DNA from 2 places in the Nibribacter ruber genome. Region 2 is predicted to be linked to the other one. Evidence: riboswitches for the same ligand, from Rfam matches in the RefSeq annotation. Region 2 holds a riboswitch; the other holds the start of a gene.

Region 1 (15,965 bases), 1.1 Mb from region 2:
TTAACTTCTGGCGGGGCATACGCCGCTACCGCGAGGATGCCTTCTGGAACTTCGTGGACAGCTCCGTACAAGGGTTCGTGAATCAGTTTGGCCAGGTAGAAGGCATCTCTAACATCAAGTCTCCGTTACGTCTCTCTTTAATGCCCTACATCTCTGGGTACGCCACGCATAATGAAGCCGGCAAAGACAAGGTGGAAATGAGTGTGAACGGCGGCATGGACGTGAAATACGGTATCAACGACGCCTTCACCCTGGACATGACCTTGGTCCCGGACTTCGGGCAGACGCAGTCAGACGCCCAAGTACTGAACCTCTCTCCGTTTGAGGTGCGCTTCAATGAAAATCGGCAGTTCTTTACAGAAGGGACAGAACTCTTTAACAAAGCCGGTCTTTTCTACTCCAGGCGCATTGGCACCACGCCAATAGAATACTTCAGCCTGCCCTATGACAAACAGCGGTACGGCGAAACCATTTCTGTGATAGAAAACCCAGACAAGGCCAGCCTGGTTAACGCTACAAAGGTTTCTGGGCGAACAAACAAGGGCTTGGGCATTGGCGTCTTCAACGCCGTGACCAAAAACACTTATGCTACCCTGCGCAGCGAGGAAATCGGTGAGGAGTTTGAAGTATTAACGGATCCGGTGACCAACTACAACGTGCTGGTGCTGGACCAAAGCCTGCCCAACAGTTCTTACATCACCTTCACCAACACCAATGTGACCAGGGGCCATGGCTATTACAACGCCAACGTGTCTGGGGTGCTGGCCAAGTTCTCCAACAAAAAGAACAGCTATACTGGCGGCGGGCAGTTTAACCTGAGCCAGAAGTATTTTAAAAACACAGAGCCCTCGCAGGAAAAGGTAGACCTGGGCTACACCTATAACGCCTGGTTTGGCAAGACCAGCGGCAACTTTCAGTTTACGGCAGAGCATAGCGTCAAGAACCACACCTATGACATCAATGACCTGGGCTACCTGAGCAACAACAACAGCATTGACAACAAAGCCAACGTACGGTATAACATCTACAAGCCCTTCTGGAAGTTGAACAACCTCTACAACGCCGTGGGCATCCAGCATCGCATGTTGTACAAGCCAGCAGCTTTTTCTCAGATAGTTTACTTTATTGAGACCAACGCCACTACCAAGAACTTCCTGGCTTTTGGCTATACCCTCGCGTTTCTGCCGCACAACAACTATGACTACTTTGAACCCAGGTCTTATGAGAACGGCGTACCAAACCGTAAATGGAGACAGCCCGGCGGCGCAGAGTACAGCGGCTATATTTCCTCTGATTACCGCAAAAGGTTTGCCCTGGATGTAAACGGCGGCATTTTCATCTCAGGAGAATATGACCAGAAGACCTATTGGGTGAATGTAAGCCCCAGAGTGCGCGTGAGTGACCACCTGATGCTCGTTTACAGAACCGGCTACAATGAAAATTTAAACAGCTTTGGTTTTGTAAAGAACCTAACCAGTGGAAACGGGCAAAAAGACATCGTCTTTGGCCGACGCACCGTGAAAACCATTGAGAACAGCCTCACTGGGTCTTACATATTCAATGCCCGCACGGCCTTGAATATTAACGCCCGTCACTATTATTCCAACGCCTCTTATCATGAGTATTTCTTACTGCAGGAAGACGGCAACATGAGTGCATACACTAACATGGCTGAAAGCCCGTCCAGCGCTAACCGCAACTTCAACGCCTTCAACATAGACGTGGTGTACAGCTGGCGGTTTGCCCCGGGCAGTGAGATGAGCATTGTCTGGAAGAATGCCATTTACGATGATCTGGTGCCTACGCACACAAACTATTTCAGGAATTTCAACAATACCCTGCACGCTAACCAATTAAATAGCTTCTCCGTTAAGCTGTTATATTATCTGGACTACCTGGTGATAAAACAAGCCCTCAAAAAATAACGGACTCTATGGAATCTGCCAAAACCGCCCTCATTGCAGGTGCCAGTGGGTTGGTGGGCAGCCACTGCCTGCAACTGCTACTGAATGACCCCAGATACAGCAAGGTCATCTCCATTGGCAGGCGCCCCCTGCACCAAGAACATCCAAAGCTAAAGCAGCTGGTGGTAGACTTCAATGACCTGACCAAGGTGCAGCAAAGCCTGGTGGCAGATGACGTGTACTGCTGCCTGGGTACCACCATCAAAAAGGCGGGCTCTAAGGAAAACTTCCGGAAGGTGGACTTGCATTACGTGGTGAACCTGGCCAAAATCACCGCCAAGAACTTCGCCACGCAGTTTCTGGTAGTCTCTGCCTTGGACGCAGACCCAGAGTCGCATATTTTCTATAACCACACCAAAGGCGAAATGGAGCAGGCCGTGAAAGCGCTGCCCTTCACCGCCGTGCACATTTTCCAGCCGTCTTTGCTTTTGGGCAACCGCCAGGAGAAACGAACGGGTGAGACTATGGCCGCCGTCGCCATGCGCTGGTTTGGGTTCCTGCTGCGCGGCCCTCTGCGCAAGTACAGGCCCATTCAAGCCAAAACCGTAGCCAAAGCCATGCTGGAAGCTGCCAAACAAGACGGCGGTGGCGTGCTGGTACACCCTTCTGAGCAAATGCAGCAATACGCAGCCTAATGGTTGATTGCTGATTGTTGTTTTTGGCTTGTTTTCTGGAAAAGAGGCTAAAAACGGCTAAAGTAAGAAGCACATTATTGCCACCCAGCTACGATTTTTTCTAAAACCCGAGGCAGAGATTAGAGTATTAAGAAAACTTCTACTTCTTAATTTCTACCCATGGCGTCTGCTGAGCATCAGTTTAAACACCTCTTTCCGCGCAGTGTGCAATATGACCCTCATTGGGTGCGTACCCATTCCATGGGCGAGAACGTGCTTTTCAACCTGGAGAGCATTACGGCTCAGATTCCGCTCAAGAAGGGCATGCGCGTGTTGGACTTGGGCTGCGGCAAGGCCATCAGTTCTATCTTTCTGGCCAAGGAGTTTGGGGTGCAGGTATGGGCGGTAGATGAGGCCATCTCTGCAACAGACAATTACAAGCGCATACTGGAAGAGAACTTAGAGAACCAGGTATTCCCCATTCAGGCAGATGCCCGGTCCCTGCCCTTTCCGCAGGAATTCTTTGACGTGGTGCTGGTCATTGACTCGTACACCTACTTTGGCACGGATGACAAGTACCTACCCTACATCTGCAAGTTCCTGAAGCCCGACGGCTACATTGGCGTGGTGGACGTTTGCTTTCTGGAGGAGATTGAGACGCTGGACCAGGTCCCGGATTTTCTGCAGGAAGACTACCAGGATTACTGGTACTACATCCACTCCATACCCTGGTGGAAGAAGCTCTGGGAGAAGACTGGCTTGGTAGAAGTGACCACTGCAGAGCTGCTCCCGGCCGCCCAGCTCATCAAGGAGCAGTATGTGAAGGACTTTGAGGAGCATGGTCAAAAAAAAGACCCGTTTGCCCGGGCGCTCAAAAAAGATAATCAGCAAACAATCAGCTTCTTCCGGCTGGTGGGCCAGCGCACCGACAAAAATGCCTACCTGCAGTCTTACAAAAAAAGCTAACTTGCAAGCGCAAAAGTTAGCTTAGACGAAGCAGACCTAGTTTTTAGCAGTAAATTCTCTGCTGCTACCTATAATAAATACAGTATCCTGACGATTATAAAATGACCCTCTCTAAGAAGCTGTCATTCATGATATTGTAGGTTTGGAATATCACATAGCGGAAACGCTGACAACGGTGAGCATTGATTTTAAGCCATTTTTTCATGCGCACCAGGACGGCCTATTCTTGTTGCCTGACGGCCCACTAACCGTGAGGCACATCACCTGATGCTTCCCCGAACCTACTTGAAAAGCCTGCCCTCGCGCAGGCTTTTTCATTGTATACCCGTTCCAACTTCACTCCAAGGGGAGAACGGTCCTTGGCTTTTCGTTTTTAGCCTCTTTTCTGGAAAACAGCCCAAAAACGACCATTGGCAGAGTTAAGATTAAGGTCTAAACAAAACGGCTGCTTGGCAAGGCAATGACTATGAGTAGGCGAAGTGGGAATATTGATTTTGCTATACGCCCACCACAAACTAGCCCATAGGCAACCGCATATACCACAGCAATCGGTTTTGGGATAGGTGGAATTTTCGTTGCTAGTCTCTTTTCCTGAAATACAGTCACCTCATTTCACATCATCTAACCTCATCCATGAACTCCCCGGTGACCAGATTGTAGCGCCTACCTTTGGGCAGCACGTGCAGCAGCAGGTGTTCCAGGCACAGAGGCTCTCCCTGCTCTATCTGGGTGAAGTTGTTCTCCTCCAGGTGTCGGCCATCAATGACCACTACCAAGCCAGAGCCGATGGTTTCAATGCACTCGTTCTCTCTAATCAAAATGCCGGTGTCCTCTCCCAGCCCAATGCCCACGTGTGACGGGTACGCCGAGATGGCTTCTATCAGGCGAGGCATGCGCCGTCGGTTGACAAAGTGGGTGTCAATGACCAGGTCTTCCAGCAGCCCCATGCCCTCTTGCAGACGCACCATTCCCTTAACCAGGGCATTGTCATCCCGTGACTCCTCAATCATGATCTTAGAAAGCGCCATGGCCCCGGCACTGGTCCCCGAGATGAGAAACTTCTCCTCCTGCTGGTAGCGCTGTTTCAAGAGTTCCAGCGCCGGCGACCCCAGAAAAACCTCTGAGATGCGGCGCTGGTCTCCGCCGGTGAACATGAGCCCGTCGGCCTTTTTGATCCTTTCCAGAAAATAGTCGTCCTGAGCGGTGTCTGAGTGTTGCATGTACAAGACTCCCACGTTGTCACATCCCAGCTTCAGAAACGCATCTAGGTAAAGCTGGCCCATCTGCTCTGGAATATGGGAGGCCGAGGTGATAACCTCAATGCGGGTGCCCAGGCCATGCAGCTCGTCATGAATGCGTTTGAGAATGCCATGGTCAAAGAACCGAAGATGCGTCTGCAAATGCTCCTCGGCAGGACTGGGATAGGTGCCCTTGTCCTCGTTGCCGCCAATGGCCACTATTTTCCCTTTGGGCTTTTGCATACGCGTCTGCTTACTCATGTACCGTAAGGCTCCCTTTCATGACCGGGTGGAAACTGCAGTAATAGGCCACACTTTTTGAAGCCACCAGGGTCCAGGATTGGCCGCTGGCCAGCGCCGGAGACTGCCAGGCGTTCTTTGAGGTTTCTGTGACATTATGCGTGACCACGTCCTTGTTGACAAACACCACCTTGTCGCCTTTCTTGACGGAGAGGCTGCCGGGAGAGAACTTCATCTGACTGATCTCTACCGTGTGCGTGACCTGAGCAAGCATACGCGGCCTGGTCCCCACCGCCATGAACAAGAAGAGCAGGAACAGGCCGTAGACCGCTTTGGCGCGCCAGTTAGCCGACCTTCTCATTTCTTATGGAAGTGTTTCTGCACCATCTCAGCATGTTCCAGGTGCGCTTTAAGGGCCGGAACCACAGACTCCAGAAAACCTCTCAGGTCTGCGTTGTCAGACTCTGGAATCAAGAGATCCTGCACCGCAGAGATTACAGACTTGTGGTAGGCCACCTCATTGTCAATGTAGGCTTTGTCAAAGGCCGCCCCAGATTTGGCCCGAAGGTCTTGCTTGGTTTTCTCTGCCTCTGCCAGGAGTTGTTTGCCCACGGCATGCTCCACGGGGGTAACGCCCAGTTTCTGCACCAAGGCCACAGCCTGGTTTATTACGGCGGTATGGTCATTGGTCATGGTCTGGGCAAACTGCAGGATCTCTTTGTTCTTGGATTTCTCCTGGGCCACTTGGGCAAACTCAATGTCTATTTTGTTGGCAGTCACCGCCACAGAGGCTACCTCTGCATCAGACAGTTGGGTAGTACCTTGCGCAAGCGCAGCGTGGCTAAACAGGGCGCAGAACAGAAAGCCCAAAGCGCCGGAAAATGTTGTTTTCAGTGTTTTCATGGTCGTTATAGATTAATGGTTTCTTATTAGATGCACCTGCCCTTAAGCCGTTACAAAATTTCATCTGAATCTTTAAGACGACCAGAAACCAGCAACCCAGGAAACTGACAAGCGGGAATGACTATTGACTGACTAGGATCCGCTGCATAACCCGTTCTACCAGCTCATCGCAGTGGGTAGAGCCAAACGCATAGGCAGTGGATTGGTCAAACAGGCTGCCCAGGCTCGTTTTTAGCATTTCTTTAGCCCTGTGCAGACGTACCCTGGTGTTGCTTTCAGAGATGTCCAGACAATGTACTACTTCTTGCAGGCTCATTCCCTCTACTTCCCTTAGAATGTACACAATCCTGTATTTCTCTGGAATCCTGTCAATGGCTGCTTCCAGTTCCTGCTTGATCTCCTGCCGAATGATGTTTTGCTCAGGGCTCAAATAGTTGACCGCCTGCAGATAGGTAGTGGCTAAATCTACCAACATACCAGGTTCTACAGCATTGGCCATTAGCTTCTTCTGGTCACGCAACTTGCCCAGCGCCACGTTGATCCCTATCCTGATGAGCCAGGTAGAGAAGAAAAGATGGTTTTTGAGCTGAGCCAGCCGTTCATAGGCTAGCAAATAGGTGTCCTGCATGGCATCTTCGGCGTCTGCCACCTCCTGCAAGTACGATCTGATGGCCCGGTACAGCTTCTGGTTATGACGGCGCATGAGCACCTCGTACAATTCCTTCTCGCCGTGCAACACCCGCTCCACTACCTCAGCATCTGAGTACAAGGAAGCGTGCGTGATCTGGTCTTTGGTTTTGGAGGAAGTTTCCATGCCGGAAGAATTTGAATGTGATGAAAGCGCAGGAAAAGCAGGTACTCACGCGGTATGGGAGGGCATTCTGTAGTACGTTTTTAATTGGCCTTCATCTAAGAAAAAGACCGGAACATTGATGGCTTTGGAGCCTGTGCTTTCATAGACCAGCCTAGAGACTTTTGGCAAATACTCTCTTAGCTCCGTTTTTTGCTTGTTTTCCAGGAAATAGCCCAAAAACGCCTTCCAACAGTCAGCAATGAAAAATCAGCAATAATCCAATTTGGAGAATGACACGCCGGCGCTTACATTTGCAACACTTATCCAGAAAGACGGAGGGATTAGGCCCTGTGATGTCTTAGCAACCCAATTCAGTTGGGTGCTACTTCCTACCCAGTTCGCTTGGCGTGCTGGGGGAGATGAGTGACGGAATTTCCTGCCCGCCCGCCCGCCACTTTCCTCCGCGCTTTCTGTATACGTAACCATACCCACGGTGAACCCAGAAAGAGATGACGCGCATAGAGGAAGAAGTACAAAAACGAATTTTAGTCTTAGACGGTGCCATGGGCACCATGATTCAACGCTACAACCTCCAAGAAGAGGACTACCGCGGTGAGCGTTTTAAAGACCATCCCACAGATGTAAAGGGCAACAATGATTTGCTTTCCCTCACGCAGCCGCACATCATCAAAGAAATACACAGCCAGTACTTTGAGGCCGGCGCCGATATAGCGGAGACCAACACGTTCAGCGGCACCTCCATTGCCATGGCCGATTACCAGATGGAGGATTTGGTCTACGAACTCAATTTTGAATCTGCCCGCGTAGCCCGTGAAGCGGCCGATGAGTGGACCGCGAAGACCCCAGACAAACCGCGTTTTGTGGCCGGCGCCATGGGCCCTACCAACCGTACTGCCTCTCTTTCACCAGACGTAAACAACCCTGGCTACCGCGCCATCACCTTTGATGATTTAGTAGAGGCGTACACTGAGCAGATTAGAGGCTTGGTAGACGGCGGCGTAGATGTGCTATTGGTGGAAACCATCTTTGATACCTTGAATGCCAAGGCGGCTTTGTTCGCCATTGACCAATACAGCCAGCAGACGGGCAAGCGTCTGCCTATCATGGTGTCTGGTACCATCACAGATGCCAGCGGCCGTACCCTTTCTGGGCAAACGGTAGAGGCGTTTTTGTACTCGGTGTCGCACATGCCGTTATTGAGTGTGGGCTTTAATTGCGCCTTGGGCGCGAAGCAGTTGCGTCCGCACTTGCAGTCTTTGGACAAAGCGTCTAAATTCAGAATCAGTGCCTACCCGAATGCTGGTTTGCCAAACGCGTTTGGGGCCTATGATGAGACGCCTGAGCAGATGGGCGAGCACATACGGGATTATTTAGAAAACAACTTCGTGAACATTGTGGGTGGTTGTTGTGGCACTACGCCGCCGCACATCAAAGTCATTGCCCAGATTGCCCAAGAATTCTCACCGCGTCCCCTCCCGGAATTACCGGCCGTTCCCACCTACTCCGGCTTGGAACCCCTCACCGTCTTTGAAGGCTCCAACTTCGTCAACATCGGCGAACGAACCAACATCACCGGCTCCAAGCAATTCAAGCGCCTTATTGTAAACGGCCAGTATGAAGAAGCCCTGGCCATCGCCCGCGGGCAGGTAGAAAACGGTGCCCAAATCATAGACGTGAACATGGACGAAGGTCTGCTGGACTCCGAAGCCGCCATGACCACCTTCCTCAACCTTATCGCCTCAGAACCAGACATCGCCCGCGTGCCCATCATGATTGACTCCTCTAAGTGGAGCGTGATTGAAGCCGGTCTGAAGTGCGTGCAAGGAAAAGCCATTGTCAACTCCATCTCCCTCAAAGAAGGCGAAGCCCAGTTCAAGGAAATCGCTCGCAAGGTGCGCAGTTACGGGGCCGCCGTGGTGGTGATGGCTTTTGACGAAGAAGGCCAAGCCGACAACTACGAACGCCGCATACAAATCTGCCAGCGTGCTTATAACATATTAACAAAAGAAGTAGGCTTCCCGCCGCAGGACATCATCTTTGACCCGAACATCTTAACGGTGGCCACGGGCATGGAAGAGCACAACAACTACGCCGTAGACTTCATCAACGCCACCCGCTGGATTAAAGAAAACCTGCCGGGCTGTAAAGTAAGCGGCGGCGTGAGCAACATTTCTTTCTCGTTCAGGGGCAATGACCCCGTGCGCGAGGCCATGCACTCTGTGTTTTTGTACCACGCCATCAAAGCCGGTCTGGACATGGGTATTGTCAACGCGGGAATGCTGGAAGTCTACGAGCAAATCCCGAAGGATCTGCTGGAGCGCGTAGAGGATGTAATCTTGAACCGCCGTCCAGATGCCACCGAGCGCTTGGTAGATTTCGCTGAAACGGTAAAAAACAAAGGCAAAGAGATTGTCCGGGATGAGGCCTGGCGCAGTGAGCCGGTGCAGAAGCGTCTGACGCACGCGCTGGTGAAAGGCCTGGTGGAATACATTGACCAGGACGTAGAAGAAGCCCGTCACCTGTTCCAGAAGCCGCTGGAAGTGATTGAAGGCCCGTTGATGGATGGCATGAACGTGGTGGGCGACTTGTTCCAGGAAGGAAAAATGTTTCTGCCGCAAGTGGTGAAAAGTGCGCGCGTCATGAAAAAGGCCGTGGCCTATCTGTTGCCGTTTATTGAGGAGGAGAAGGCAAGAGTGGCGGCGTTAGAGCCCCACCCCCAGCCCCTCGGCTCTCTTTTAGGCGAGCATGTTTTTAGAGCTGATCCGAAGAAGTGGGAAGCGCTTTTGAATTTTAGTCGTGATGGCCGGAAGAACCCAACCGTAGCTGAAGATATCTTATGGCCAGAGCTTAGAGGAAAGAAGCTAGAAGGTCATAAATTCAGAAGGCAACACCCCATACATGAATTTATTGCTGACTTTGTCTGCATCAGAAAGATGCTAGTCATAGAAGTTGATGGAGAATATCATACTAAACAACAAGAATATGACGCTCTTCGCTCTGAAGTCCTTAACAGCCTAGGTTACCGGGTTCTCCGCTTCACTAATGAAGAAATACTGCAGGAAACACCACTGGTTTTAGAAAAAATCAAGCAGACCCTTCAACTAGAACCATTATCTCCTCAAAACACACCAGCGGACACCCCCTCTCCACGGGGGAGGGGGCAGGGGAGTGGGGCCTCCCGGTTCGCCGGCAAAATCCTCCTCGCCACCGTCAAAGGCGATGTGCACGACATAGGAAAAAACATTGTGGGCGTAGTCTTGGCCTGCAACAACTATGAAGTGATAGACCTGGGCGTGATGACCCCAATAGATAAAATCCTAGAAACTGCCCGCCAGGAGAATGTAGACGTGATTGGCCTGAGTGGTTTGATTACTCCTTCTCTGGATGAGATGGTGTCGGTGGCCAGGGAGATGGAGCGCCAGAACTTTAACGTGCCGTTACTCATTGGCGGAGCCACTACTTCGCGCGCGCACACGGCCGTGAAGATTGCCCCGGCTTACAAGGGCACGGTGGTGCACGTACTGGATGCTTCGCGCAGTGTGCCAGTGGTAGGTTCTTTGCTGAGCCCCGACAACCGCGAGAAGTTTGCGCAAGACATGAAGGCGGAGTATGATGAGATGCGCGAAGGCTACCTGAGCCGCCAGAAGGAGAAAAAATACCTCACACTGCCACAGGCCCGCGCCAACAAACTGCCCATCGACTGGAAAGCCGAGGACATTTACCAACCCGCTAAAACAGGCGTGACCGTATTCAAAGGCTTCCCACTGGAGGAGTTGGTGCCCTACATTGACTGGACGCCTTTCTTCCAGACTTGGGAGTTGCACGGCCGCTTCCCTAAACTGCTGGAAGACCCGCTCATTGGTTCAGAAGCCACCAAGCTTTTTGCAGATGCGCAGGCGTTATTGAAGCGCATTGTAGATGAGAAACTGCTTATTGCCAACGGCATTGTGGGTCTCTTTCCGGCTAACAGCATCGGGGAAGATGACATTGAAGTGTATGGCCATGAGCAACGCACCGAGGTGTTAACCACCTTCCGCTCTTTGCGTCAGCAAGGACAGAAAGGGCCGGGTGTTCCCAACTTGGCGCTGGCAGATTTTGTAGCACCCAAGGAGACTGCTTTACCTGACTACGTGGGTGGCTTTGCGGTAACCACAGGCCATGGCTTGGAGGAATTGCTTCAAGAATTCGCCGCCGACCACGACGACTACCACAGCATCATGGCCAAAGCGTTGGCAGACCGCCTGGCCGAGGCCTTCGCCGAGAAACTGCATGAGATTGTGCGCAAGGAATTGTGGGCCTATGAGCCAGAAGAAAGCCTCACCAACGAGGAACTGATTAAGGAGAAATACCAAGGCATCCGTCCGGCGCCGGGTTATCCGGCCTGCCCAGACCACACGGAGAAAACCACGCTGTTCCAGTTGCTAGACGTGGAGAAACACACCGGCATCACCTTAACCGAAAGCCTGGCCATGTACCCCACCGCAGCAGTGTCTGGCTTGTACTTCGCGCATAAGCAGTCACGGTATTTCGGGTTGGGTAAGATTGAGAAGGACCAGGTGACAGATTATGCCCAGCGCAAAGGCATGACCGTGGAGGAAACCGAGCGCTGGTTGTCACCGAATTTGAATTACTAAGCGGTTCCGTTTTTGGCCTGTTTTCAGGAAATCAGGCCAAAAACAGAGAGGTAAACACATTATTCCTTTTCAGGGTTTCCCTCTTTCCTGTCATCCTGAAAGGAACTTGTGAGCAAACTAATTTAGCGCCTGAGTAAACGCTATTACAAATACCCACAAGGTCCTTTCAGGATGACAACTGGGTGAGATTGATGAGGAAACTTCCTTAGAGGCAAAACCTCTTAAAGACATTCTTTACATCGCCTAGGGCGAACAGGAACAACTAAACGCCAACAGGCAAAACAGCACCCGACATTACGTCAATGAAAGTAACCGAGCATTTACAAAACGCCACTTCTACCCTATTTTCTTTTGAGATTCTTCCGCCTGTGAAAGGGAAAAGCATCCAGTCTATTTATGAAGGTATTGACCCTTTAATGGAATTCAATCCGCCGTTCATCAACGTGACCTATCACCGCGAAGAATATGTATTCAAAGAACGCGGCAACGGGCTGCTGGAGAAAATCACCATCCGAAAAAGGCCGGGCACCGTGGGGATTTGTTCGGCTATCATGAACAAGTACAAGGTGGACACGGTGCCGCACATCATCTGCGGGGGCTTCAGCAAGGAAGACACAGAGAACGCCTTGATGGACCTCAACTTCCTGGGCATTGACAACGTGCTTCTGCTTCGCGGCGATGCCGTGAAAACCGAGGCGCATTTCAGGCCGCACACAGACGGGCACGCGCACGCCTCAGACCTCATCCAGCAGGTGGTACAACTCAACCATGGCCAGTATCTGGATGAGGAAATGGAGAGCCCTACCCCAACAGATTTCTGCATTGGCGTAGCCGGTTACCCAGAGAAACACGTAGAGGCCCCCAACCTGGCCACTGACCTCAAGTACCTCAAACAGAAAGTAGATTTGGGCGCCCAGTACATCATCACGCAAATGTTCTTTGACAACAAGAAGTTCTGCGACTTCGTGACTGCCTGCCGTGAAGCGGGTATTACCGTTCCTATCATTCCGGGTCTCAAGCCCTTGACCACCTGCAACCAGCTTACGGTTTTGCCGCGCTTCTTCAATATTGACTTGCCAGAAGATTTGGTAAATGCCGTAGAGGCCTGCAAAACACCGCAAGACGTGAAGCAAGTGGGCATTGAATGGACCATCCAGCAGTGCAAAGAGTTGATGAATTTTGGGGTGCCGTGTCTGCATTTTTATACCATGAGTAAGTCTGAAGCTACCGCCGCCGTAGCCAGAGCCATTTTCTAATTGCCATTTTTGGCCTGTTTTCCAGAAATCTGGCCGAAAACGGATTTATAGCCTCTTCAAAAAGCACTAACTTGTAGCCTTCTAATTTTATTCTAGCTACCTGATATGTGTTGCTGCAATCTGGGGCTTTATCCCATATATTGATAAGCCGAATATTTTGCTTGATTCAGTTGTTGGTTGCATTAAGTATTATGATTAAGAAACTGCTATCGTTACTAATTATACTTTTCGTAAACCTTTGTGCCTATGCACAGGATGAGGATATTCCTTACAATTTAAACAGAGCCTACCTAAATGGAGTGGACGGATATAAAACAATTAAGGTAACCACCACCTACGATTCAGGAGATTACAGGGTAGAGGATTACCATCTATACAATTCCTTAAACCAAAATTACTTGACGCTATCCTACTTCATGGACACTCTAAGCAGCAAATACACTTTTGACTTTGATGCGAAGGGAAGGGTTGTCAAGCAGATAAATTGGGGAATGACAATCAGAGACTGGGACAAAACCTATCATGACATTAACAAGATATTTTGGATAACCACTTACGACTATTATTCCAGCGGTAGGATAAAAACCGTCACCAATACTTGGTTCAACGAGAGCGGCCCTGAGTCAAGGACAGTGATTCTGTATAGGTATGACGCAAAGTTGAATATCCTTGAAGAGGAGACAATCAACTACGACCTCGACAGTCTAACCTCTAAGTTATACTTTGAGCCTAATTCAGTGAAATTGGCAGAGAATCAAAATATTCCTTCAGTTAGGAAATCCACCAAGAAATACATTCAACAAAAGAATAAGACAATAATAGAGAACTATCAGGACGGGACGCTGAAAACCAGAGCAATAGTTGTAAACTCCAATAAAACGACAACTGAAAAATTGACTGATTTAACAGGCAAAATTTTAAGGGTTACCACAATTAGCTATAACAGCCTAGGCAAAAAAGTAAAGGAGGAAATAAGCGGAGACAAGGATATTTCTGACTTGGAGGAGTACGGAGATGGGTATGGGAATGATTTAATATCTTATGCTTATAACAAGCAGCACCTACTAAGTATGATTACTTACGGGAATAAAGCTGAGAAGGGAAAGCAATTTGTAAAGTTTGAATATTACAGAGAATTACTGCAACCATCAAAACCTGGAAAGCATTAGTCACATTCCCTTTTTACCATATCCCAATTTTTAGGCTATTTTCCCGTAAAACAGGCCAAAAACGATTTATTGCGCCTTCCATTGCACCCATTTGTAGCCACCTAATTTTATTCTGTCATCCGTTAAGCGCCGCTGTAATCTGGGGGTTTATTCCATATATTGAACTGATAAGCCGAATAAAATTTTTATTCTGTAGGTGGGCAAAATGAGAAGTGGGGAAAAATCAAGCCAGAAGAGAGACAATACATGAAACAACACTTCGCATTTTTCTTGGCTCTCCTGTTCCAAAGCTGTGCAACCCAACAACATAATAGAAATGCAGTTGTAAGTAACAAATATGACTGCCGCCTATTTAGCAGTGAATTTGACGAAAAACCTTATGTGTTAGTAAAGAGCATTGAGCCAGCCTTCACTATATTCAAGGATAGCATTAATGACGGCACGATCTTCTTCAGGAGGTATTTTAACGATTCCGAATCTCAAACGGCAATAGTGTTGGATGCAAAGACAGGAGAGTTATGGATAAGCGATGCAGGCATTATAAATAAATCCTCTTTTACTGGCCAGGACTTTTTTGTTGCAATGGAATTGATAACAAAAATTGAGAAAGGTTCTTTTAGACAAATCTGTAGTGCTGGACCAAGTGAAGGCTCCCTGTCTCTTTTACTTGTTAAAGAAAATGGCAAAATAGTGTCCAAATATGAAGCGAGCCAATACGACTATAGCCATTTGAACGAATCAGAGGAAGAGAAAATTAAGAATGCTCTAGGTTTAATCCGCTTGTTAGATACAAAGAATTAAGAATCGCTTTTCCCAACATTGTGTATAAGACAAACTAAAGTTTTGCACGCCTCATACACGAGACCGGAAGCTGTATTCCCGTTTTTAGCCTACTTTCTAGAAAACAAGCCAAAAACGCCCCTCCTCAACTCTTCCCTCACCTATCCTCGAGCAACCAACAACGATACTCTTAATACCCAATATGCAGAATGGCGTCGCCTTGGTTAACGACGGGCATATGGTTGAGACCAATCACGTAACCGCTAACGGGTGAGATGATGGGATAACTGTCAAAGCCATACGGATCTGCCGAGGTGCCTATCTGTTGGCCGCGGTTGATGATTTGGCCGTTCTTCACGAAGCTTCTGAACAAGCCAGCCTTGGGCGCGCGTACCCAGGTGTCTTTTTCGCAGATGATGCTGGGTTGGGAAAGCGGCGTGGACGAACTGATGATACCCAGATGGTGCATGACGCGGTGCGTACCTTCAATGGCTACGTTGATACCGTGCTCATCAAAGCGTAAAGACTCGCCGGTTTCATATACAATAATGGGCTTGCCCATCTGGGAGGCTTCTTTACGCAGCGAGCCTAACCGCAGGTTAGAGTTAAGGATGAAAGGCGCGCCAAAAGCATGAGCCAACTGCGCGTTTGTTTCTTCCTCTAGCACACAGCGCAGTTGGGGAAAGTTGGACCGACTGGCCCCACCCGTATGGAAATCAATGCCATAGTCTACCAGCGGCAGAATCTCTTTGGTGAACCTCGCGGCCACGCGGCTGGCCAGAGAGCCGTTGGCGTTCCCCGGAAAGCTTCTATTCACGTCTTTGCCGTCTGGCACCTCTCTGGAGAAGTTCAGGAAGCCGTAGATGTTGAGTACCGGAACGGCAATGATAGTGCCTCGCTCTGGTTGCAGCATATTCCGCCGAATCATACGCCGGATGATTTCAATGCCGTTCACCTCATCGCCATGCATGCCGGCCATGAGCAAGAGCACCGGCCCCGGCTCCTGAGCCCGGAACACGTGTACGGGTATGTCAATCTCAGTTCCGCTGGGGAGCCTGGAAATAGCCAGCCTGATTAGGATGTTCTCACCGGGCTGAATGGCGGTCTCATTGATGATCATCTCCGCCATCGCCGGTGGTTTTCTTTTTGCTGGTTTTAGTGGCCTTCTTGTTGACCAGTAGCTCTGTAAATTCTATTATTTTGCCGGCTATATCTTTCTGAGTGGCTCTCTCAATGCCTTCCAAACCCGGGGACGAGTTCACTTCTAAGATAAGCGGTCCGCGTTTGGATTGCAGCATGTCTACGCCGGCCACGTCTAAGCCCAAAGATTTGGCGGCCATGAGGGCGGCGGCTTTCTCGGCGCGGGACAGTTTGATGAGCGTGGCCG
Region 2 (15,965 bases):
ACAGTTTAATTGGAGTCGATTTCAATTTTTCAGTTTTAGGTTTCTACTCAACAAGATAACCATTTAGGCGATAACCTTTTTAATGACACATTTAACAATCAACACATAGCAATCAAAAATCAAATGCGTTTTTGGCCTACTTTCCAGAAAACAGCCTAAAAACGATTCCCGAAGGCTAACTAACGTTCTATAAATTTCGGGGATTGGGTTTTGTGCCGTACTTTAGTCCCCTAAACTAGACACACAAAACTATGCAGGACGCCCTTACCACCACTCCGCTTCGTACTGACTGGAGCATGGACGAAATCCGCGCGATTTATCATAAACCTGTGCTGGAACTGATTGTAGAAGCCGCGCAGGTACACAAGCAATACCAGGCCACCGGCGAGGTGCAGGTGTGCACTTTATTATCAGTGAAAACCGGTGGTTGTCCAGAGGACTGCGCGTATTGTCCGCAGGCCGCTCGCTACCATACTGATGTGCCTGTGCACAAACTGCTCAGCAACGAGGTAGTATTTGACGCCGCCCAAAAAGCAAAAGACGCCGGTTCTACTCGTTTCTGCATGGGTGCCGCCTGGCGCGAAGTGCGTGACAACCGCGACTTTGACCGCGTGCTGGAAATGGTGGAAGGCGTGAACGACATGGGCCTTGAAGTTTGCTGTACCCTGGGCATGGTGAACGAGTACCAGGCCGAGCGCCTGAAGCAAGCTGGCCTTTACGCCTACAACCACAACCTGGACACTTCCGAGGAAAATTATAGCAACATCATTACCACGCGTACCTATGATGATCGTCTGCAAACCATTGAAAACGTGCGTCAAGCTGGTATTTCGGTGTGTAGCGGCGGTATCATTGGCCTTGGTGAAACGGATAGTGACCGCATCGCCATGCTCCATGTGTTGAGCAATTTGCCTCAGCACCCAGAGTCAGTGCCGGTGAATGCTTTGGTACCGGTAGAGGGAACACCCTTGGCAGAACAGCCGCGTGTGAGCGTCTGGGAAATGGTACGCATGATTGCCACGGCCCGTATCTTAATGCCGAAGACCATGGTACGCTTGTCGGCGGGCCGTCAGGAAATGAGCACGGTGGAACAAGCCATGTGCTTCCTGGCCGGTGCCAACTCCATCTTCTCTGGTGACAAGTTGTTGACTACGCCTAACCCAGGTTTCAATGATGACCAGGCCATGTTTGAATTGCTAGGCTTGACGCCCCGTAAATCATTCCAGGAAAACTCTGGCTGTGGCGTGAAAGTAGTAGCTACAGAAGGCGCTCTAGCGGCAGAATAAGCTATTTACATGGTGCCAGAACGCCTGTTGCGTCAGTTAGAAAACCGAGCCCAGAAGGGAATTTTGCGTCAACTGCAGACTCCCGCTCCGGGTTTGGTAGACTTCTGCTCCAATGACTATCTGGGCCTGGCGTCATCCCCCAGGCTCACGCAATTAGTAGAGGCTGAACTGGCAGGCAATCACTTGCACGGCGCAACGGGTTCACGCTTACTCAGCGGCAACAGCGTATATGCTCAAGAATTAGAGGCGGCTTTGGCGCATTTTCATCACGCCGAAGCCGCTTTGTTGTTCAACTCCGGCTATGCGGCCAACGTGGGCTTCTTCTCGTCTGTTCCGCAACGCGGCGACACCATTCTTTATGACGAGGCCAGCCACGCCTCCATGAAAGACGGCATCCGGTTGAGTTTCGCGCAAAGTTTTGCGTTCCGGCACAATGACCTGGAAGACCTGCAAACCAAACTGAAGCGCGCCCAAGGCGATGTCTACGTAGCCGTGGAGTCTCTTTATTCCATGGATGGTGATGTTGCGCCGCTGCAGGAACTAGCCGAGTTATGCCAGGAGAAAGGGTTGTATTTGGTGGTTGACGAGGCACATTCCAATGGCATCTACGGCCCAAAAGGTGAGGGTTTGGTAGTTGAACTGGGCTTAAAAGAACAGGTGTTTGCGCGTATCATGACCTTCGGGAAAGCCTTGGGAAGCCACGGTGCCGCCGTGGTAGGACCAAAAGCGTTGCAGGAGTTTTTATTAAACTTCAGCCGGGCCTTCATTTACACTACCGCGCTGCCGCTTGCCTCCCTGGCCACCATCAAAGCCGCCTACCACTTGTTGCCCAGCCTCCATCAGGAAAGAGCGCACTTACAAGAATTGGCAAAGGCATATCATACCTTCACCCAAGAGGCAGCCGTTTTTAGCTTGTTTTCTGGAAAACAGACCAAAAACGGCCCCATCCAGACATGGCACCTGCCGGGGGTAAAGGCATTAAAACAACTGTCATTTACGTTGCAGGAGGCAGGCTTTGACGCAAGGCCCATTCTCTCACCTACCGTTCCAGCGGGCACCGAGCGCTTACGGCTGGTGCTACATGCCTTTAACACCCAAGAGCAGTTACAACAATTATGCAGTCTTCTTCTTCAACACAGCCCAAGCGTTATTTTGTAACCGGCATAGGCACAGACGTGGGTAAGACCATTGCCGCCGCCATTCTTACGCAAGCCCTGCACGCCGATTATTGGAAACCTGTTCAGGCCGGCAGTCTAGAGGCCACTGATACCATGCGCGTCCAGGAACTGGTGAGCAATTCTAGGTCGGTTTTCCATCCAGAAGCTTATCGCTTAAAACTACCTGCTTCTCCGCATCTGGCCGCCGCTCAGGAGGGAATTGACATTGATCTAAACAATATTCAACTGCCGCAGACGCAAAACCATTTGATAGTGGAAGGTGCCGGCGGAGTCATGGTTCCGCTCAATAACAATGAGTTGGTGCTGGACTTGATTTCAAAACTAAACCTGGAAGTGATTCTGGTGTCCAGAAACTATCTAGGCAGCATCAATCATACGCTCACCACCTTGGAAGTCTTAAAGGCTAGAAATATCTCTGTAGTAGGTATCATCTTCAACGGGGTGCCCAATCCGTCCACCGAGCAGTTCATTAAAGACTACACTCAAGTGAAAGTGCTTCCGGCAATTCTGGAGGAGGCAACCTTCACTCCGCCCTTGGTAGAACACTACGCCCAAACCTTCAGAAACGCCCTTTAGCTTATGCAAACCTTATCTGAAAGAGACGTACTGGTCAACTGGCACCCGTATACCCAAATGCACACGGCCGCGCCTCCTATTGGCATTACCCACGGCAAAGGAAGCTTGCTTTTTTCTGAAGACGGCCGGACGTTTATTGACGCGGTTTCTTCCTGGTGGGTGACTATTCATGGGCACGCTCATCCGCATATCGCGCAGAAAGTAAGCGAACAACTGCGTACGCTGGAGCACGTGATTTTTGCGGGTTTCACCCATGCGCCCGCCGTGGAGTTGTCTGAGCGCCTACTCAAGCTTTTACCTGATAACCAGGCCCGCGTTTTCTTCTCTGACAACGGTTCTACGGCAGTGGAAGTGGCCATTAAAATGTGTCTGCAGTATTGGTTTGACCGTGACCTACCCAGAACCAAAATCATCGCCTTTAAAGACAGCTACCACGGTGACACGTTCGGGGCCATGTCGGTGAGCGAGCGATCTGCTTTTACCCGGCCCTTCCACCAGTATCTCTTTGACGTAGAATTCATTGATGTACCGGTGCCAGGCCAGGAAGAAAATACAGTAGAGCAATTGAAAGCGGCTTTAGCAAAAGGAGACATAGCGGCCTTCATTTTTGAGCCGCTGGTGTTGGGCACGGCCGGCATGGTCATGTATGCACCAGAGGTGTTGGACCAGCTCATAGCCCTTTGTCAGCAGCACCAGGTGTTCACCATCGCAGACGAGGTGATGACCGGTTTTGGACGCACGGGCAAACGCTTCGCCTGTGACTATCTGCGGCAAGAGCCAGACCTCATGTGCTTTTCCAAGGGTTTGACTGGCGGCACCATGGCCATGGGCGTGACCACCTGCACCCAGGCCCTATACAATTCCTTTCTGAGCGAAGACAAAGCCAAGACCTTCTTTCATGGTCACTCATATACGGCCAACCCTATTGCCTGTTCAGCGGCGGTGGCCAGTCTGGATTTAGTGGAGCAAGACGCGTTTTTGGCAGATTTAGAGAGAATTTCTGCTTCGCACCAAGCCTTTGCGGAGACCCTGAAAGACCAACCGGGCATTAAGGAAGTACGGCAGACGGGAACCATTCTAGCCATAGAATTTGCCACCGGCACTACCTCGTATTTTAATAACCTGCGGGACCAGTTGTACAATTTGGCCATATATGAAGGTGTCTTATTGCGGCCATTGGGCAACATTGTCTATGTGTTGCCTCCGTACTGCATCACTCAGGAAGAATTAGCAAAGGTGTACGCGGTTCTGGAGAAAATGTGCCAACTGGTGCTGAACTCGTTTTCCGCCTGATTTCCAGAAAATAGCCTAAAAACAGAAGGAGTATGCAGCAAGAGTGGATTGTGGTGAGAGGAGTAGGTGCGCTTTCAGGTTTGGGCTGCACCCAGGCAGAAACGGCAGAAGCGTACGCGGCAGGCAACACTTGCTTTACTGCGTTTGAAGATGGTGAACTGGCTGTTTCTCCCCTCTCCGCCTCTGCCCAACACGTACTAACCGCGCTCCTCCAGGAAAAACCGAAATACGGTTCCCTGGACCGTTCTGTACTATTGGCCGTGGCCGCCGCCCGAGAGGCCGTAAGTCAGGCAGGCTGGGACTCCGATGAATTCCCTCTGGGCATTAACCTAGGTTCTTCCAGAGGAGCCACCAGTCTGTATGAAAAGTACCACGCAGATTTTCTGGGCAGTCCGCAAGGCAGCGTCTCTGCCATGGCTTCGCCCAGCACCACTTTGGGCAATCTAGCCAGTTGGGTGGCGCAGGACTTAGCCGCGCAGGGCCCCATGATCAGCCATTCGGTGACGTGCAGCACCGCGTTACAAGCCGTGGCCAACGGAGTAGCCTGGTTGAAGGCGGGCATGGCCAAGCGGTTTCTGGTAGGCGGCACCGAGGCTCCCCTCACCGGATTTACGCTGGCTCAGATGCGAGCTATTGGAATCTACTCACCCTTTGCTGCAGATAATCACCCTTGTAGGCCCATAAACGGGAAGCAGAACACCTTTGTCCTGGGCGAAGGCGCAGCCGTCCTCGCGCTGGAGCGCATGAAAGAATCTGAATTGGCCCAACTGCCGCCTCAGGACCGCATTGTGATAGCCGGCGTGGGCATGGGACTGGAACAGACGCCCTCCAAAACCGGAGTTTCCAAAGAGGGTCTCCATTTCCAGAAGTCCATGCAAGAGGCCCTACACATGGCGCAGCTTTCCCCTGAAGCCCTACAAGCCCTGGTCCTGCACGCCCCCGGAACCAAAGCCGGAGACGCCGCTGAATTGGCAGCCATAGCCGCCACTTTCCCCAACCCAGGCCCTTCCCTTTATACCAACAAATCATTGATCGGGCATACGTTGGGTGCCTCAGGGGCCTTGAGTCTTTCCCTGGCCATTGCGCTCCTGCAAAAACGTCCCATCTCAAACAGGCTTCGGCTTTCTACAGCGCCAGTTCCCTCACCCACTTCCGTACTGGTGAATGCCGCTGGTTTTGGAGGAAATTCCGCCAGTGTTTTATTGCAGGCGCTTTAACGTTGATCAAAGGCCTTCCTTCCTTCCTTCCTTCCTTCCTTCCTTCCTTCCTTCCTTCCTTCCTTCCTTCCTTCCTTCCTTCCTTCCTTCCTTCCTTCCTTCCTTCCTTCCTTCCTTCCTTCCTTCCTTCCTTCCTTCCTTCCTTCCTTCCTAAGCACAGCTTCCCACCATTCTTTTGTCCTCCTGCAAGGACCTTGTGGGCAAGCTGCAGCAACTATAACCATTGAATCAGAACTGCCCTACTCCAGAAGAAAATGCAAAGTAGTTTCAAAGCCAAAGTCTGTCTAGGTCGCCCACAAGATTCTTTCAGGATGGCAATAATTTGGATTGAGTGGTTATGAAATTGCAGCAAGTTAAGTCGGCCCGTTTTTGGCTTGTTTTCCAGGAAATACCCCAAAAACGGATGCTCTAAAAAAGAGGAATAATTCTTGACTAACCTGCTCTGCCGTACCGCTTTCTAGACTTTGTTTAGTAAATTCGCAGGTTTTATTTACGTTTTATGAAAATCATGAAATTTGGGGGCACTTCGGTGGGTTCAGCAGAACGCATGGGTGCCGTTTCTCAACTCCTCCCCACGCAGGAGCCCGTGATTGTGGTATTGTCGGCGATGTCCGGTACCACCAATCACCTGGTTCAGATTGGGCAGCAGCTGGCGCAGCAAGATCAGGCGCAGGCTGAACGTTTAACAAGCCAACTAGAAGATCGCTATAAACAGGTGATCACTGAGTTATATAAACAGGACGCTTCCAAACACAAGGCCAAACAGGTCATTGACACTACGTTTCAGGACATCAGAGCCTGTTTTGGTACTCCTTTCACGCCAGCCTCAGAGAAAATCATTCTGGCGCAGGGTGAGTTGTTGTCTACTCAGCTTTTCCAGATTTACCAGGAAGAGCAGGGCACGCCTTCTGTCTTGTTGCCGGCCTTGGAGTTCATGCGTATCACGGAAGAAGAAGAGCCAGACCAGGCGTACATAAGGGAGAAACTTTTGCAGCAACTGGCGCAGTACCCAGATAATCAATTGTTCATTACGCAAGGGTACATTTGCCGAAACGCCCAAGGTCAGATTGACAATTTAAAGCGTGGCGGCAGTGATTACTCGGCGTCTATCATCGGCGCTGCCCTACGGGCTCAGGAAATCCAGATTTGGACCGACATTGACGGCATGCACAACAACGATCCGCGCATTGTCAAAGACACTTATCCTATTGCGGAGCTTTCCTTTGACGAGGCGGCGGAGTTAGCGTACTTCGGGGCGAAGATTCTGCACCCGTCCAGCATCCTGCCGGCGCAACAGTTCAAAATTCCGGTACGGTTGCTGAACACCATGCAGCCAGCGGCAACAGGCACCTTGATTTCTTCCAAAAAATCTGGCAACAGCATCAAGGCAGTGGCTGCCAAAGACGGAATCACGGCCATCAAAATTAAGTCGAGCCGTATGTTGCTGGCCTATGGTTTTCTGCGCAGTGTGTTTGAGGTGTTTGAGCGATTCAAGACGCCCATTGACATGATCACCACTTCTGAGGTGGCCGTGTCCCTGACCATTGACAATGACACACATCTGTCTGCCATTACAGACGCGTTGCAGCGGTTTGGCAGCGTGGAGATAGACACAGACCTGAGCATCATTTGCGTGGTAGGTGACTTCATGGAAGACAAGCCCGGTGACGCCCTGCGCGTGATGCAGTCGTTGAAGGATATTCCCTTGCGCATGATTTCCTATGGCGGAAGCAAGAACAACATCAGTCTTCTGGTGAACACCAGCCAGAAAAACAACGCGCTTTTGGCTATCAATGAAGGGGTTTTCCAGGAAAGGAGGCTTTCTTAATGCTAGGCCTTCATTTACCTGAAATTCAGCAGCACGCCACGCCATTCTACCTTTATGACTTGGGGCTGCTTCGGCAGACCTTGGCTACGGCCCGTGCCGAGGCGGAGAAATACGGCTACCACGTGCATTATGCCTTAAAGGCCAACGCCAACGCGCCCATTCTGGTAGAAGTACTAGCCCACGGCTTCGGGGCAGATTGCGTGAGCGGCAACGAGGTACAATGTGCGCTTGATGCCGGTTTTGCGCCGGAGCACGTGGTGTTTGCCGGGGTGGGTAAGTCTGACGCCGAGATAAACTTAGCCCTGGACAACAACATCTTCTGCTTTAACTGCGAGTCCAGTCAAGAGTTGGAAGTCATCCATGAGCTGGCGGCCGCCAAGGGCAAAGTTGCTCAGGTGGCTCTGCGCATCAACCCGAATGTGGACGCTTACACGCACAAGCACATTACCACTGGTCTGGAGGAGAACAAGTTTGGCATTAACATGTGGGAGTTAGAGGTCTTGTTGCCGCAACTGGCACAATGGACTAATATAAAGTTGATTGGCTTGCACTTCCACATCGGGTCGCAGATTACAGATTTGCGAGCCTTTGAGAACCTGTGCGCGCGCGTGAATGAGATACAGCAGTGGTTTGAAGACAAGGGTTTTACTTTCCCGCATTTGAACGTAGGCGGTGGCCTGGGCGTGGATTATAAACACCCAGACACCAACACCATCGCTGATTTTGCCAACTATTTTGCCATCTTCCATAAGTTGCTGGACAAGCGCGAAGGACAGCAAGTACATTTTGAGTTGGGCCGCGCCCTAGTAGCCGCCTGCGGCACCTTGATTTCTAAGGTGCTGTACATGAAGCACGGGCAGAAAACCAACTTCGTGATACTGGACGCCGGCATGACCGAGTTGATGCGCCCGGCCTTGTACCAAGCGTACCACCACATAGACAATTTGACCAGCACTCTGCCGGCTAAAACTTATGATGTGGTAGGACCTATCTGTGAGTCTACGGACAGTTTCTCTAAAGCTATTCAATTACCCGAAACCAAGCGGGGCGACTTGATGGCCATTAGAACGGCTGGCGCCTACGGCGAAGTAATGGCGAATCAATACAATCTGCGTAACCTCGTGCAGGCGGTGTATGTAAACTAAAATTCCGTTTTCGGGCTGTTTAACAGAAAACAGCCCGAAAACGGTTTTAAACGAAGACGCCCAACTTAAATGTCGGGCGCTTTACGTGAATAAACGAAAATTAACAAGCATTCTCTTAGATAGCCTCTGCCAATTCTGGTGAGGCTATTTTCTTTTCATGGCCTGTGTAATGAACAGATGTAGCCATGACCAAAGAGCCGGTTTCCCGCAATTTTTCCTGGTATTTCACAAGCGCACCCAATGTCACATTTCCTACAAGACTAATGGTCTCGCTTTGGCGTTGCAACATTATAATTTTGGTAAGGCCTAGTACGCCCAACAAACTAGCATTCTCGGTGCGGACGTATATTTCCAGCTCAAAACCTTTGTCCAGTTCGGCCGCTTCCTGATTTTGCTGGAGTTTTGGATATTGGTACTGATAGCCTTTTAACAAACCGGCAATGTCTGACAAGACCGCCGCGCCGGTAGGAAGCCCGCCGGCGCCCTTGCCCTTGAACAGTTGCAACCCGGTATAGGCCCCTTCTACTACTATGCCGTTAAACTCCTGCTCCACCGTGGTCAGGTCATCTGTAGGTTGTACCAGCGTGGGCAGTACCAAGGGCACCAGTTTCCCTTCTTCCGTTTTATGTAGTGAAGCCACCAATTTAATGACCGCTCCCCTGCATCTAGCAAATTCCCAGTCAGGTTGAGATAGGGCATTGATGCCAATAAAAGGCACCTCTTCCGGTGACAGAACTCTACCAAACGCATGCGCCGACAAGATGCAGAGCTTGTGCCTGGAATCGGCGCCGCTTACGTCCAGCCAAGGGTCCAACTCCGCGAAACCTTTGTCCTGCGCCTCCTGTAATGCCTCAGCGTAGGGCTTCTGCTCTTTGAAAATTTGGCTCAGGATGTAATTGGAGGACCCATTCAAGATTCCGGAAATTCTACTCACTGGTTCCTGCCCAAAGAATTCTTCCACGGTTCTTACTATGGGAATGCCCCCGGCCACGGCCGCCTCATACAATAACAACCCGCCATATTCTGCCTGTAGTTGCAACAGCTTCTCCAGGTGGTGGGCCACCATCTTTTTGTTGGCGGTCACCACCCGCTTGCCTTGGCGAAGCGCCGTGGTGACAATGTCATAGGCGTCATGAGCGTCACTGATGGCTTCTACCAGAATATCTAGATTGTCATCATTGAGCAATTCCTGCGCGTCAAACGTGAAATGGTTGGCTGGCAGTGACCGCTCCTTCAAAGGGTCCTTCACGCAGATTTTTACCACCTGAGCCGGGAGATTGGGTTGCTTTTGCAAAATATCATAGAGCCCCTGCCCTACACACCCAAACCCGAACAAGCCTATCTTTAAAATACGGTTGGTATCCATGTCTTTCTTTGTGGTTTTTGCTCCAAGAAGGAGGTGATACTTTTTTCTAATTGGTCGGTCTCTAGTAAAAACCCATCGTGGCCTTGCTCAGATTGTATAACCTGCAAGGTGGCATTGGGCAGGTACCGGGCAACAAACTTCTGTTCTTTAAGCGGGAACAGCCCATCAGAGTCCACTCCTATAATAAGTGCCTGCGCCTGCACTTGGTTTAAAGCCTCCTCCACGCTTCCTCTCCCGCGACCCACGTTATGAGAATCCAGCATTTTGGTGAGGTGCCAATACGTGAAGGCGTTAAACCGCTGGGCCAGTTTTTCGCCTTGGTAGCGCTGATACGATGCGGCTTTGTACCTGTCCAAGGACTTAGGATTTTGCTCCCGTTGTCCCTGATGGTAGGATTGGTAACTCCTATAAGATAGCATAGCCACCGCCCGCGCCGTCTGTAAACCCTGGGCACCGGCTCCGTCGGTGTTCAACTGCCAGGTTACGTCCTGTTCAATGGCCATTCGCTGGGTCTCGTTCAAGGCGATGGCATACGGCGACTGCACCGCATTGGAAGCCACCAGCACCAACCTTTTAATCACTTCTGACTCTCCTATCGCCCATTCCAAAGCCTGCTGTCCGCCCAAAGAACCGCCAATTAACACTTGTATGGTATCCAATTCCAGATGTTCACGCAAAAGTTGGAAGGCCTTTACCACATCACGATTGGTCAGCGCTGGGAACTGGTGGTAATAAGGCCGACCCGTTTCTGGATTCACTGACAAGGGCCCTGTAGAGCCATAGCAACCGCCCAAGGTGTTGGCGCAGACAATGAAATGTTTGGCGGGGTCAAAGGTTTTGCCTTCTCCGAAGAGGCCGCCCCACCAGTCTTTCACAAACGTGTTGCCACTAAAAGCATGACATACCCAGACCACGTTGTCTCTATTCTCATTGAGCGTGCCCCAGGTGGTATAGAAAAGTTGGAAGCCGGGCAGCTGCCGCCCAGACTCCAACTCAAACGCTTCTTTAAATTCAAAAACTCGTCCTTTCAACATGGCTACCTTAGTTAAGCGCCTCGGCGACTGGACGGGCAATTTTCACCTTGGCAAACGCCTGCTCAAAATCAGCTTGGATGTCATCAATGTGCTCAATGCCCACCGATACGCGCAACAACGTTGGGTTCACGCCCGCCGATAACTGCTCCTCTTCTGAAAGTTGCTGGTGGGTGGTAGAAGCCGGATGGATGATAAGCGTCTTGGCATCACCTACGTTGGCCAAGTGACTCACCAGTTCCAAGTTGTTGACGAAGATTTCGGCCTCTTCTTTGCCACCTTTCAGGTTGAAGCTCAAGACCCCGCCAAAACCGCGTTTCAAATAGCGCTTGGCCAAGCTATGATAAGGGCTGGAAGAAAGGCCCGGATAATTAACGCTTTCTACGGCTGGGTGCTCTTCCAGCCACTGGGCCAAAGCCAAGGCGTTATGCACCGTGCGGTCCACGCGCAATGACAGCGTCTCCAACCCTTGTAATAATTGGAAAGAGTTGAACGGGCTGATGGCCGGGCCAAAATCGCGCAAACCTTCCACTCTGGCTCTTATGGCGAAGGCAATGTTCCCGAAAGGCCCTTCGGCGCCGAACACTTCCCAGAAATTGAGGCCGTGGTAGCCTTCTGAGGGCTCACTGAACTGTGGGAACTTGCCGTTGCCCCAGTTGAAGTTACCTCCGTCTACAATCACGCCGCCCACGCTGGTGCCGTGCCCGCCAATCCATTTGGTAGCCGAAGCCACAACCACGTTAGCGCCGTGCTCCAACGGCCGGAACAGATAACCGCCCGCGCCGAAGGTGTTGTCTACTATTAAAGGAAGCTTGTGACCTAGAGCCACGGCCGCAATGGCCTCAAAGTCTGGAATGTTAAAGCGCGGGTTGCCAATGGTCTCCAGGTAGAAGGCCTTGGTGTTTTCATCCACCAATTTGGCATAAGACGCAGGCTCGTCATTTTTGGTGAAGCGCACCTCTATGCCCAACCGCTTGAAGGCGACCTTAAATTGGTTGTAAGAACCGCCGTACAGATTGCTGGAGGCAATAAAGTTGTCGCCAGCTTGTAAAATGTTGGTAAGTGCAATGAATTGAGCTGCTTGTCCTGAACCGACCGCCACCGCGGCAACGCCTCCTTCCAAAGCGGCAATGCGTTTCTCAAACACATCTGTGGTGGGGTTCATGATGCGGGTGTAGATGTTGCCAAACTCCTTTAAGGCGAACAAATTGGCGCCGTGAGCCGCATTTTCAAACACATAAGAGGTAGTCTGATAGATAGGAACCGCTCTGGATCGGGTGGTGTCATCTATTTCTTGGCCAGCGTGAAGCTGAAGGGTATCAAAATGGAAAGTATTAGACATGGGAATACCAGGTTACAATTTAAAATTGAACAAAAGCAAGACAGGTGGCTAAATTGATACGCGCAGAACCAGTAGGCTACGCGCGGTTAGCCCTGAAAACAAGAAGGAGAAATGGCTGGATTAGCGGCAACAACAGCAACAATAACCCAGCACGGGCATTCGCTGCGGATGACGCAAGAAAGTGAGGATGGCAGACACAAGGGTCTGGGTGAACACTAAAAAGTGCTCTGCTGTGATTTGACGAATGGTTTGGAATTGTTTTTCCATCATTGTATCAATTTATATTCCCCAGCGCACTATGCGGTTGGGTTCAGGAATTAGCACCTTACACCAAGGTAGGTTGCTAGAGCTTCACAGAGCCTGTCTCTCCACTCTTCTTTATAAATCAACTACCGGAATAATTGACTTGATGCTGCAAATGTATAGACGAATTGGACAAAAACAAAAATCCTTCTATTTTTTTTATTTTTTCTTTACGCAGGTTCCGGCACTTTCGTTTTCGGGGTATTTTTCAGAAAACAGGTCAAAAATGGAAACCGTCTTTTCTGCTTGCCCCCTTCGCATCCTTTTCTAACTTTGCCTCCTTAAGCACACGCCATGCAAGCGCTCAAAGAAACCCATTTCCATTTTCCTGAACAAACCGGGTTCTACCGGGGCAAGGTGCGGGACGTCTATTACTTTCAAGACAAACTGGCGTTAGTAGCCACCGACCGCATCTCTGCCTTTGACGTGGTCCTGCCTAGAGCCATCCCTTTTAAAGGACAGGTCTTAAACCAGATTGCCGCCAAGTTCCTGGAAGCCACCAAAGACGTAGTACCCAACTGGGTCATCAGTCATCCGGCGCCCAACGTAACCATAGGAAAGCAATGCGAGACCTATAAAGTGGAGATGGTAATCCGCGGCTACTTGGCTGGCCACGCCTGGCGCGAGTACAGCGCCGGCAAACGTACCGTCTGCAACGTTTCTCTTCCAGAAGGTTTAAAGGAGAATGACCGCCTGCCAGAACCCATCATCACCCCTACCACCAAAGCCGCCGAAGGCCACGATGAGGACATCTCCCGTGAGGAAATCATCCAACAAGGAATTGTCTCAGAAGACGAGTACCTGCAATTGGAATCCTATACCAGAGCCCTTTTCCAGAAAGGCACCGAGCTGGCGGCTGAGCGCGGTTTGATTTTGGTGGACACTAAATATGAGTTCGGGAAGGCAGATGGCGTCATCTATGTGATAGATGAAATCCACACTCCGGATTCTTCAAGATTCTTTTACTCAGAGGGTTACCAGGAACGGCAGGATGCCAACCAACCGCAACGGCAACTTTCAAAGGAATTTGTACGTCAATGGTTGATTGAGCAAGGTTTCCAGGGAAAAGACGGCCAGCAGGTGCCCGAAATGACAGATGAAAAAGTGGCCGAAATATCCCAGCGTTACATTGAATTATACGAGCAAGTCTTAGGCGAAACGTTCTCCCCCCAGCCGTACGCCCAGGACCTGGAAGCCCTGCAAAAGAGCATTGCTTCCAACATTTTTTAAACCACTTTGTTACAGATATTCCACCAATTTTTGGTAGATTCGCACTCTAAACCTTTTTGCTGTTACTTATGAAGTACACAATTGATAAAAAAGAGAATTATACCGTCATCACGATAGATGAAAAAAAGCTTGACACCACGATTGCGCCAGATCTGAAGTCAGAGTTTGTGAAGTTGAACGCAGAAGGTATAACCAATTTGATCCTTGATCTTACCAACGTAAAATATACAGATTCATCTGGGCTTTCTTCTATCCTGATCGCCAACCGTCTTTGCAACTCTTCTGGAGGGGTATTGATCTTGACGGGTTTACAGGAGCACGTAATGAAGTTGATCACTATCTCTAAGTTAGAGTCTGTGTTGAACATCTTGCCAACCGTAGAAGAAGGCATTGACCGCGTGTTCTTACACGAAATTGAGAGCGATCTTACCAAGAAAGAAGAATAGTCTAAAAGGGCGCCGGTTTGGACTTTGAGCTAAAAATTCTTGGCAGTTCTTCTGCTACGCCCTCTTTTGACCGACATCATACCGCCCAACTTTTGGCAATTGGCAATCAATTAAACCTGATTGATTGCGGAGAAGGTACACAAATGCAGCTGATGCGTTACAAAGTAAAGCATCAGCGCATTTGTAACATCTTCATTAGTCACCTCCACGGTGACCATTATTTTGGCTTACCCGGGTTGCTGTCCACTATGCACCTGCAGCAGCGTACCGCCCCTCTCAACCTTTTCGGCCCCAAAGGCTTAGCCGAGATACTAACCCTCCAGTTTAAGTACGCCGGCACCCAGCTTCCTTACAAGATCAATTTCCATGAAGTAGACACCACCGTCTGCCGGAAAATCTTTGAGGACAAAACCATTACCGTGCACACCTTACCTATGCAGCACCGCATCAATTGCTGCGGGTATCTGTTCAAGGAAAAGCAAAAACCCCGACACCTGCTCAAAAGCAAGCTTCCTGCCTTCTTGACGCCGCCGCAACTGGTGCGCTTGAAATGGGGCGAGGATGTTCTAGATGAGGCCGGGCAAGTATTGGTGCGCAACGTGGAGGTGACCACTGAGCCCAAGCATAGCCGTAGCTATGCCTACTGTTCAGATACCAAATACAAAGAAGATATTCTACCCATGATCAAAGGCGTGGACCTGCTTTACCATGAATCTACTTTCCTAAGTGACATGACCCAGCGCGCGGACTATACTTTCCATAGCACCGCCCAGCAGGCCGCTACGTTGGCTTTAAAAGCTCAGGTGAAGCGTCTGCTTATCGGGCACTTCTCAGCGCGCTACAAGGACCTGACGCCGTTGCTGGCAGAGGCGCAGGCTGTGTTCCCCAATACTAACCTAGCGGTGGAGGGTAAAACGATTAGCGTCTTGGAGTAGTCGGGCTCTACGTTCCTTCAAAGTATTCTTCCGTTTTTGGCTTGTTTCCCGGAAATCAGGCTAAAAACGAACTCCTCTCGTCATCCAGAACCTGCCGAAGTATCTACCGAAAACTTCATTGTGCCTGCCTTGCGCTTGTATTCCAATTTCCCTACCGCCATTGTAGGGGTTCTCACCAATGACCATTACAGCCTTCTTCCAAGGCGTAGAGGTTACATCTGTGACTTTCTATTACAGGTGATGCACTTCCGTTGGCTTTTCCTGAGCAATGTCACTTCATCCGGTGCCCTTATGCTGCCTTGTTGCATTGTGCCCGCTAAGCGCTCGCGGCCGCGGGGCCTCGTCTTCCCGCCTCGCGCTGTACCAGCTTGCCTCTTCTGCGTGGTAATTTTTCTGATTGTTAACCAGTCTTGCTTTGTCGTGACCGTCGTCCTGCCAGAGGCGGCAACCTGCTTAGGCGACTCGCCGGAAAGACTGGAACGGGTGCTAGTAGTAGAAGCCTATGCTAAACGCAATTGGAACAGGTGCAGAAGCAAAGGCTATTACTATATGTAGATTCTCCCCTTGAGGGGGCGAAGGGAGGTGTTTACATCGGCAGGTAAATCAATCGACAATTGACAACCAGCAATCCTTCCGTTTTTGGGCTGTTTTCTAGGAAACAAGCCAAAAACGAACTATCTCCAACAAATAACAAGTCTGCCAGTTTATGAGTTGACAATATCGCATAAGCACTATCTTTACAGGTCTTTACCTTTCAACGAAAGTCCATGTCCATACCCACAGATGCCC

What was found. A riboswitch is a leader RNA that binds a small molecule or an ion and turns the genes downstream of it on or off. The one in region 2 is predicted to bind S-adenosylmethionine.
Region 1: another riboswitch for S-adenosylmethionine. It lies ahead of metH (methionine synthase); the one in region 2 lies ahead of GU926_RS04285 (O-acetylhomoserine aminocarboxypropyltransferase/cysteine synthase family protein).

What each region holds. Positions count from the first base shown of each region.
Region 1 covers NZ_CP047897.1:2,083,219-2,099,183, forward strand. Annotated here, with positions in the region: gene GU926_RS08840 (DUF5916 domain-containing protein) at 1-1,925, shown strand, start outside; gene GU926_RS08845 (oxidoreductase) at 1,934-2,599, shown strand; gene GU926_RS08850 (SAM-dependent methyltransferase) at 2,759-3,544, shown strand; gene GU926_RS08855 (cyanophycinase) at 4,162-5,025, opposite strand; gene GU926_RS08860 (cupredoxin domain-containing protein) at 5,036-5,383, opposite strand; gene GU926_RS08865 (DUF4142 domain-containing protein) at 5,380-5,925, opposite strand; gene GU926_RS08870 (RNA polymerase sigma factor) at 6,047-6,739, opposite strand; SAM riboswitch class I at 7,036-7,144, shown strand; gene metH (methionine synthase) at 7,228-11,373, shown strand; gene metF (methylenetetrahydrofolate reductase [NAD(P)H]) at 11,676-12,629, shown strand; gene GU926_RS08885 (hypothetical protein) at 12,821-13,798, shown strand; gene GU926_RS08890 (hypothetical protein) at 14,045-14,599, shown strand; gene GU926_RS08895 (succinylglutamate desuccinylase/aspartoacylase family protein) at 14,769-15,707, opposite strand; gene rimK (30S ribosomal protein S6--L-glutamate ligase) at 15,685-15,965, opposite strand, start outside.
Region 2 covers NZ_CP047897.1:1,001,000-1,016,964, forward strand. Annotated here, with positions in the region: gene GU926_RS04230 (hypothetical protein) at 1-25, opposite strand, end outside; gene bioB (biotin synthase BioB) at 252-1,286, shown strand; gene GU926_RS04240 (aminotransferase class I/II-fold pyridoxal phosphate-dependent enzyme) at 1,296-2,444, shown strand; gene bioD (dethiobiotin synthase) at 2,402-3,040, shown strand; gene bioA (adenosylmethionine--8-amino-7-oxononanoate transaminase) at 3,044-4,333, shown strand; gene GU926_RS04255 (beta-ketoacyl synthase N-terminal-like domain-containing protein) at 4,366-5,550, shown strand; gene GU926_RS04260 (FliH/SctL family protein) at 5,547-5,774, opposite strand; gene GU926_RS04265 (aspartate kinase) at 6,050-7,378, shown strand; gene lysA (diaminopimelate decarboxylase) at 7,378-8,523, shown strand; gene GU926_RS04275 (homoserine dehydrogenase) at 8,639-9,889, opposite strand; gene GU926_RS04280 (homoserine O-acetyltransferase family protein) at 9,868-10,923, opposite strand; gene GU926_RS04285 (O-acetylhomoserine aminocarboxypropyltransferase/cysteine synthase family protein) at 10,931-12,262, opposite strand; SAM riboswitch class I at 12,539-12,649, opposite strand; gene GU926_RS04290 (phosphoribosylaminoimidazolesuccinocarboxamide synthase) at 12,860-13,795, shown strand; gene GU926_RS04295 (STAS domain-containing protein) at 13,864-14,241, shown strand; gene GU926_RS04300 (ribonuclease Z) at 14,259-15,176, shown strand; gene GU926_RS04305 (queuosine precursor transporter) at 15,944-15,965, shown strand, end outside.